2 regions of the Streptomyces decoyicus genome follow, and region 1 is predicted to be linked to the other one. Evidence: riboswitches for the same ligand, from Rfam matches in the RefSeq annotation. Region 1 holds a riboswitch; the other holds the start of a gene.
The links. A riboswitch is a leader RNA that binds a small molecule or an ion and turns the genes downstream of it on or off. The one in region 1 is predicted to bind S-adenosylmethionine.

Region 2: it holds a riboswitch for S-adenosylmethionine, as region 1 does, so the genes downstream of both, thrC (threonine synthase) here and K7C20_RS10180 (aminotransferase class V-fold PLP-dependent enzyme) in region 1, are expected to answer to the same signal.

Annotation. Positions count from the first base shown of each region.
Region 1 is NZ_CP082301.1:2,317,282-2,320,711, forward strand. Features, by position in the region: gene K7C20_RS10180 (aminotransferase class V-fold PLP-dependent enzyme) at 1-1,089, opposite strand, end outside; SAM riboswitch class IV at 1,261-1,378, opposite strand; gene trpD (anthranilate phosphoribosyltransferase) at 1,470-2,534, opposite strand; gene qcrB (cytochrome bc1 complex cytochrome b subunit) at 2,675-3,430, opposite strand, start outside.
Region 2 is NZ_CP082301.1:4,973,624-4,977,053, reverse strand. Features, by position in the region: gene thrC (threonine synthase) at 1-1,143, opposite strand, end outside; SAM riboswitch class I at 1,161-1,321, opposite strand; gene K7C20_RS21995 (glucosyl-3-phosphoglycerate synthase) at 1,491-2,453, shown strand; gene K7C20_RS21990 (hypothetical protein) at 2,684-3,301, shown strand.

The sequences.
Region 1 (3,430 bases):
CCGCGCGGCGTCCTCGCCGAAGAGCGAGAGCACGTTCACCTCGGGCACCTCGGCCAGGCCCTCCCGAACCCGGTTGATCAGCTCCTGCTCGCGGGCCACCAGACCCTCGAAACCGGCCTCGGTCAGCGCCCGGCAGGCCGAGGCGATCGCGTAGGCGCCGATGACGTTCGGCGAACCGGCCTCGTGCCGCGCGGCGGTGGTGTGCCACTCGACGTCCACGCCGCCGTCCGTCCGCCGGGAGACCTTGCGGCTGGCGCCGCCGCCGGCCAGGTACGGTGCGGCGTCCTGGAGCCAGTCCGCGCGGCCGGCCAGCACGCCGGCGCCGAACGGCGCGTACAGCTTGTGCCCGGAGAAGGCGACCCAGTCGACGTCCAGTTCGGCGATGTCCACGGGGTGGTGCGGGACGAGCTGCGCCGCGTCCAGCACGATCCGCGCGCCGTGCGCATGCGCGGCGGCCGCCAGCTCCCGTACCGGCCACAGCTCACCGGTCACATTCGACGCACCGGTCACGCACACCAGCGCCGGGCCGTACGGCTCGCGCTCGGCCAGCGCCTTCTCCAGGATGTCCACCGCCTGCTGCGGGGTGCGCGGCGCGTCGAGGTACGTCACGGCGACGTCCGCGCGCTGCTCCCACGGCAGCAGCGAGGCGTGATGCTCGGTCTCGAAGACGAACACCCGGGTGTCCTGCGGGAGTACGGCGGCGAGCAGGTTCAGCGAGTCGGTGGTCGAGCGGGTGAAGACGACCTGGTCGCCCTCCCGTCGCCCACCACCGCCCTTGCCGGACTGGGCTCCGCCCAGGCCCCCCTCGATCCCGCAGCCCAGGAACTCCGCGATCGTCCGGCGGCTGTTCTCGAAGAGGTCGGTGGACAGCTGCGAGAGGTACCCGGCGCCGCGGTGCACGCTGCCGTAGTACGGAGCGTAGGCCGCGACGTCGTCCCAGACCCGCTGGAGCGCGGGGGCGCTGGCGGCGTAGTCCAGCGCGGCGTAGTCGACCTCGCCGCCGGTCACGAGCGGGACCCGGACGTCCCGGCCGAGAACCGGCAGCGGGGCACAGACGGAACGGTCGGCGGCAACGGCGGAAACAGACATGGCGAACTCCCGTAAGAGGTAAGCGAATTCGCTGCGGGCGGGGGCGCGAGGAGCGCACCGCACGGCGCCGCAACGGGAAAGAAAAAGGGATGCGGAAAAGGGGCCGTCGAGCCCTATCGCATTCGCTGATTCACGGAAGTTCTCCCTCGAGGACCAGGATCCCTGGCGAGGGATCCGCGCTTGCCGCAGACCTCGCTGCCTACGGCCTGGTCATCACCCGGGGCACCCCGCCACGGAAGGAGGGTTGCCGGACAGCGGGCCGGGGCCTGCATCGCTGTCACTCGTGACCTGCGCAGAATCATGCCACACGGGCAACATCACGCAAGCCCCGGTCCGCATACCGGACCGGGGCTTGCGTCACACTCTGCGTCACCGCGCGCTCATGCGTTGCTGGCGGCCACCCAGCGCTCCAGCGCCTGCCGGGCCGCTCCGGAGTCGATCGAGGCGGCGGCCTTGTCGATACCGGCCCGGATCTGTACGGCCAGCGGGGCGTCGGACGGCTCCAGCGCGACCAGCGCCGCCGCGGAGTTCAGCAGCACCGCGTCACGCACCGGACCGGTCTCCCCGTCCAGCAGCCGGCGGGCCACCTCCGCGTTGTACGAGGCGTCCGCGCCGCGCAGCGCCTCCACCGGCACCAGCTCGATCCCCACGTCCCGCGGGTCGAAGGCCTCCTCGCGCACCGTGCCGTCCCGGACGATCCAGACCCGGGAGGTCGCGGTCGTGGTCAGCTCGTCCAGGCCGTCGTCGCCGCGGAAGACCAGCGCCGACGAGCCGCGCTCGGCCAGCACCCCGGCCAGGATCGGCGCCATCCGGGCGTCCGCGACTCCGGTCGCCTGGGCGCGGACCTTCGCGGGGTTGGTCAGCGGGCCCAGCACATTGAACGTCGTACGGATGCCGAGCTGACCCCGGGCGTTGGCGACATGCCGCAGCGACGGGTGGAACTTCACCGCGAAACAGAAGGTGATGCCCGCTTCCTCGGCCACCTCGACGACCCGCTGCGGGGTGAGGTCGAGATTGACGCCGAGCTTCTCCAGCACGTCGGAGGCACCGCTGGCCGAGGACGCCGCGCGGTTGCCGTGCTTGACGACCTTGGCGCCGGTGCCGGCCACGACGATCGAGGACATCGTGGAGATGTTGACGGTCTTGGCGCCGTCGCCGCCGGTGCCGACGATGTCGACGCTGGGGCCCGGCACCTCGATCAGCCGGGCGTGGGCGTACATGGTGCGCACCAGGCCGGAGATCTCGGCGACGGTCTCGCCCTTGGCCCGCAGCGCCACCACGAAACCGGCGATCTGGGCGTCGCTGGCCTCGCCACGCATGATCTTGTCCATCGCCCATGCGGTGTCGTCCGCGGCGAGGTCCCGGCCGTCGAGCAGGGCGTTGAGCAGGGCCGGCCAGGTGTGGGCCGCCACGCTGTCGCCGCCAACCGGGGTCACAACGTTCATGGTCCACACTCCTGGTTTGTCTCCTGCTTATGCCGTCACCCTATCGAGCCGCCCTGTATGCCGGAGGGCCCCGTCCGGTGATCGAACGGGGCCCTCTGGGTGGCGTACTTCCTACGGTGCGCTACGAGGCGCCGAGGTGATCAGTGGTGGCCGTGGCCGCTGGTGATCTCCTTGTACTCCTCCACCGTGGGCTTGGCGATGACGCTGTCCTCGCCGTAGTAGCTCTTCGAGAGCTTGGCGCGGAGCTTCTGCGAGCGCGACACCTTGCGTGCCACACCGTTCTCGTCGACCTCCGGGCCGAGCTCGAGCGGCGCGGGCTGCTCGTGCTGCGTGAGCACGTGCAGCTGCTCCTGGTCGAGCGGCTCGTGGACCTCGATGAACTCACCGTGCGGCAGGCGCTTGATGATGCCGGACTCGCGTCCGTGCAGCACCTTGTCCTTGTCGCGACGCTGCAGGCCCAGGCAGATCCGCTTGGTGGCGATGAAGCCCAGCACCGGCCCGACGAAGAACGCGATCCGGACGAACCAGGTGATCGAGTTGATCGACAGGTGGAAGTGCGTCGCCCACAGGTCGTTGCCGCCACCGATCAGCATCACGAAGTACGCGATCAGCCAGGCCACACCGAAGCCGGTACGGGTCGGGACGTTGCGCGGGCGGTCCAGGATGTGGTGCTCGCGCTTGTCGCCCTTGACCCAGGACTCGACGAACGGGTAGACCGCGATCGCGACCAGGACCAGCGGGAAGATGATGATCGGGATCAGCACGCCGAAGTTGACGGTGTGGCCCCAGAAGTTCCACTCCCAGCCCGGCATGACACGCACCAGACCCTCGGCGAAGCCCATGTACCAGTCGGGCTGGGCGCCGGTGGAGACCTGGTCGGGCCGGTAGGGGCCGAT
Region 2 (3,430 bases), 2.7 Mb from region 1:
GACACCGGCCTCGATGAGCTTCTTGGTCACGCCGACGGTCACGCCGCCCGCGGTCTCCGCGAAGATCCCTTCCGTCCTGGCCAGCAGCTTGATCGCGTCCACGACCTGCTCGTCGTTGACGTCCTCCACAGCGCCACCCGTACGGCGGGCGATGTCGAGCACGTACGGACCGTCGGCCGGGTTGCCGATCGCCAGTGACTTGGCGATGGTGTTCGGCTTCTGCGGGCGTACGACGTCCTGCCCGGCCTTGAAGGCCGTGGACACCGGCGAACAGCCCTCCGCCTGGGCGCCGAAGATCTTGTACGGCTTGTCCTCGACCAGGCCGAGGGCGATCAGCTCCTTGAGCCCCTTGTCGATCTTCGTGAGCTGCGAGCCGGACGCGATCGGGATGACGATCTGGTCCGGGAGCTGCCAGCCCAGCTGCTCACAGATCTCGTACGCGAGAGTCTTGGAACCCTCGCCGTAGTACGGACGCAGATTGACGTTGACGAAGCCCCAGCCCTCGCCCAGCGGGTCGCCGATGAGCTCCGAGCAGAAGCGGTTGACGTCGTCGTAGTTGCCCTCGATGCCCACCAGGTCGCCGCCGTAGACCGCGGCCATGACGACCTTGCCGGCCTCCAGGTCGTGCGGGATGAAGACGCAGGACTTGAAACCGGCGCGGCGGGCGGCGGCGCCGACGGCACCGGCGAGGTTGCCGGTGGAGGAGCAGGAGAGCGTGGTGAAGCCGAAGGCGCGGGCGGCCTCGACGGCGATCGCCACGACGCGGTCCTTGAAGGAGTGCGTCGGGTTGCCGGAGTCGTCCTTCACATACAGCCCGCCGGTGACGCCCAGCTCGGCGGCGAGCCGGTCGGCCTTGACGAGCTTGGTGAAACCGGGGTTCAGGTTGGGCTTGTCGGCCACGTCCGCGGGGACCGGCAGCAGCGGGGCGTAGCGCCAGATGTTGTCCGGACCGGCCTCGATCTGCTTCCGCAGGCTCTCGGGGTCGCCGCTCGGCAGGTCGTAGGCGACTTCGAGCGGCCCGAAACATTCCTGGCACGCGAAGATCGGGCCGAGCGGGAAGCGCGTGCCGCACTCGCGGCAGGACAGCGCGGCGGCGGGGCCCAGAGCGACGGTGGGGGTGTTTTCGGTGACTTGCACAGCCATGGAGGCGAGGCCCTTTCTCCTCATCTTCCTCGCGACGAATCTCGCCACGAGACGGATTTGGCACCTTCCCTAGCCGGGAGCCTCACGCGCGCGGGACGTCAGCGTCCTGGCGGCAAGACCGGCTGGAGGGTTGCCGGGGCTTCAACGGGCCGTATCCCTCTGCCCCTCTGGATGAGCGGTATGGCGCTGGGCCGAAACCCAGGCGTTTGTGGCGCGGACCCCGACATGCGACGGTCATCCGCGTTGTTCAAGACTGTAACCGAAGGCACTGACGGTTGAGATAGTCGTCCGAACCGCGAGATGGATCACAGAGGCCGCCCACCGGCGGCGACCGAGGAGTCGTAGACGTGCTGGAAGAGGTCGAGGGCTGGCTGAGCAGCCGCTCCTGGTCCGCCGCTGACCGTCCACTGGGGCAGCTGCTGGAGGCCAAGCGCCAGACGGGCCGCACGGTCAGCGTGGTGCTGCCCGCGCTCGACGAGGAGGCCACCGTCGGGGCGATCGTGTCGGTGATCCGCGCCGAGCTGATGACCGAGACGGTCCCGCTCGTCGATGAGCTGGTGGTACTGGACTCCGGCTCCACCGACCGCACCGCCGAGGTCGCCGCGGCGGCCGGTGCCCGGGTCGTCCACCGCGACAGCGTCCTGCCCCGGCTGCCCGCCCTTCCCGGCAAGGGTGAGGTGCTGTGGCGCTCCCTCCTGGCCACCACCGGCGACATAGTCTGCTTCATCGACGCCGACCTGCGCGCCTTCTCCTCCGTCTTCGTCTCCGGGATCATCGGCCCGCTGCTGACGGATCCGGACCTCCAGTTCGTGAAGGCGATGTACGACCGACCCCTGGAGACCGGCGTCGAGGGCGCCGGAGCCGGGCAGGGCGGCCGGGTGACCGAGCTGGTGGCCCGCCCCCTCCTCAATCTCCACTGGCCGCAGCTGGCCGGCTTCGTCCAGCCCCTGGGCGGCGAGTACGCGGCCCGCCGTTCCCTGCTGGAGCGGCTGCCGTTCCCGGTCGGCTACGGCGTCGAGCTCGGCCTGCTGGTCGACGCCCTGCACACCGTCGGCCTCGACGCCCTCGCCCAGGTGGACGTCGGCGTGCGCAAGCACCGCCACCAGGACGGCCAGGCGCTGGGCCGGATGGCCGCCGCGATCTACCGGACCGCACAACTGCGCCTGACCCGCGGCCACTTGGTGCGTCCGCGGCTCACCCAGTTCGACCGCGGGGAGCAGGGCTTCGTCCCGCGCACGACGGAGGTGGACACCGAGGAGCGCCCCCCGATGGCCGAAATCCCGGAGTACGCGGCGCGGCGAGCGGCCTGACCTGCGCACTGCGTCACGGGGCGGGAGGGGCGGAGGCCCCCGCGCGCGGCAGCACGCGGACGGCGAGGCCCGGCGGCGCGGCACGCGTACACCCCGGAGCGGGCCGCGTCCCCGCGGGCGGCTTTCCCCCCTACTTCCGCCAGCAGAAAGTCAGTTACCACCCGGTAGCCGCAGCGGCTAGGGTGACGGAGTTGTTGATCTTCTCTTGACTGACCACAGGGGGAAATATTTTGCGTATCTCTACGGGGCGGATCCTCGGCGCCATGGCGGCGGTGGGCGTGCTGGCCACAGCCACTCCCGCGCAGGCGCAGTCGGCCCACTCGGCGCAGCAGCCCGTGACCAAGGCTGCCGTCGCCCAGCCCGCAGCCGCCGAGAACGGTGCCGCGGCGGCGGGCCTGCGCAAGCTGTACGACGAGCGCTTCACCGTCAAGCCCAACAACGGGCACTACCCGGGGCTCAAGGTGAGCCCGGCCAAGGCCATGAAGTCCCTGCATGACTGCTTCAACTGCTCGTTCCCCGTCAAGGGCGCGCCGAAGAAGTTCCCGAAGGAGAACCAGCGGCTCAACCTCGAAGCCTGCGCCGTCTTCTTCGCCTGCAAGGACGCTCCGGTGCGCTACCACGGCATCGGCTCCATGCGGAACGCCTGGTACTTCACCGCGGAGAAGGGCCACTTCGACGGCAAGGGCTCGAAGGTCTACTTCAACTTCTACTCGGACTCCAAGGGCTACCTGAAGCTGCACGTCGAGGGCTACGTCACCCACCCGAGCGTGCCCGACTCGCTCAACAAGCGCTTCGCCGTCGAGAAGTGGCAGAACTTTGCCCACAACATGGGCACCAAGCTCGACTGATCCCCTGCCGATGCCGGACGGGGTGCCGGCGGCCCTTGCGCCGCCGGCTTCCCCGTCCCGGCGGGCTGCGCGCGGCGGGACCCGACGTAGGCGAGTTCCGTACGTTTGCGCGGATCTGTGGGTGGTTAA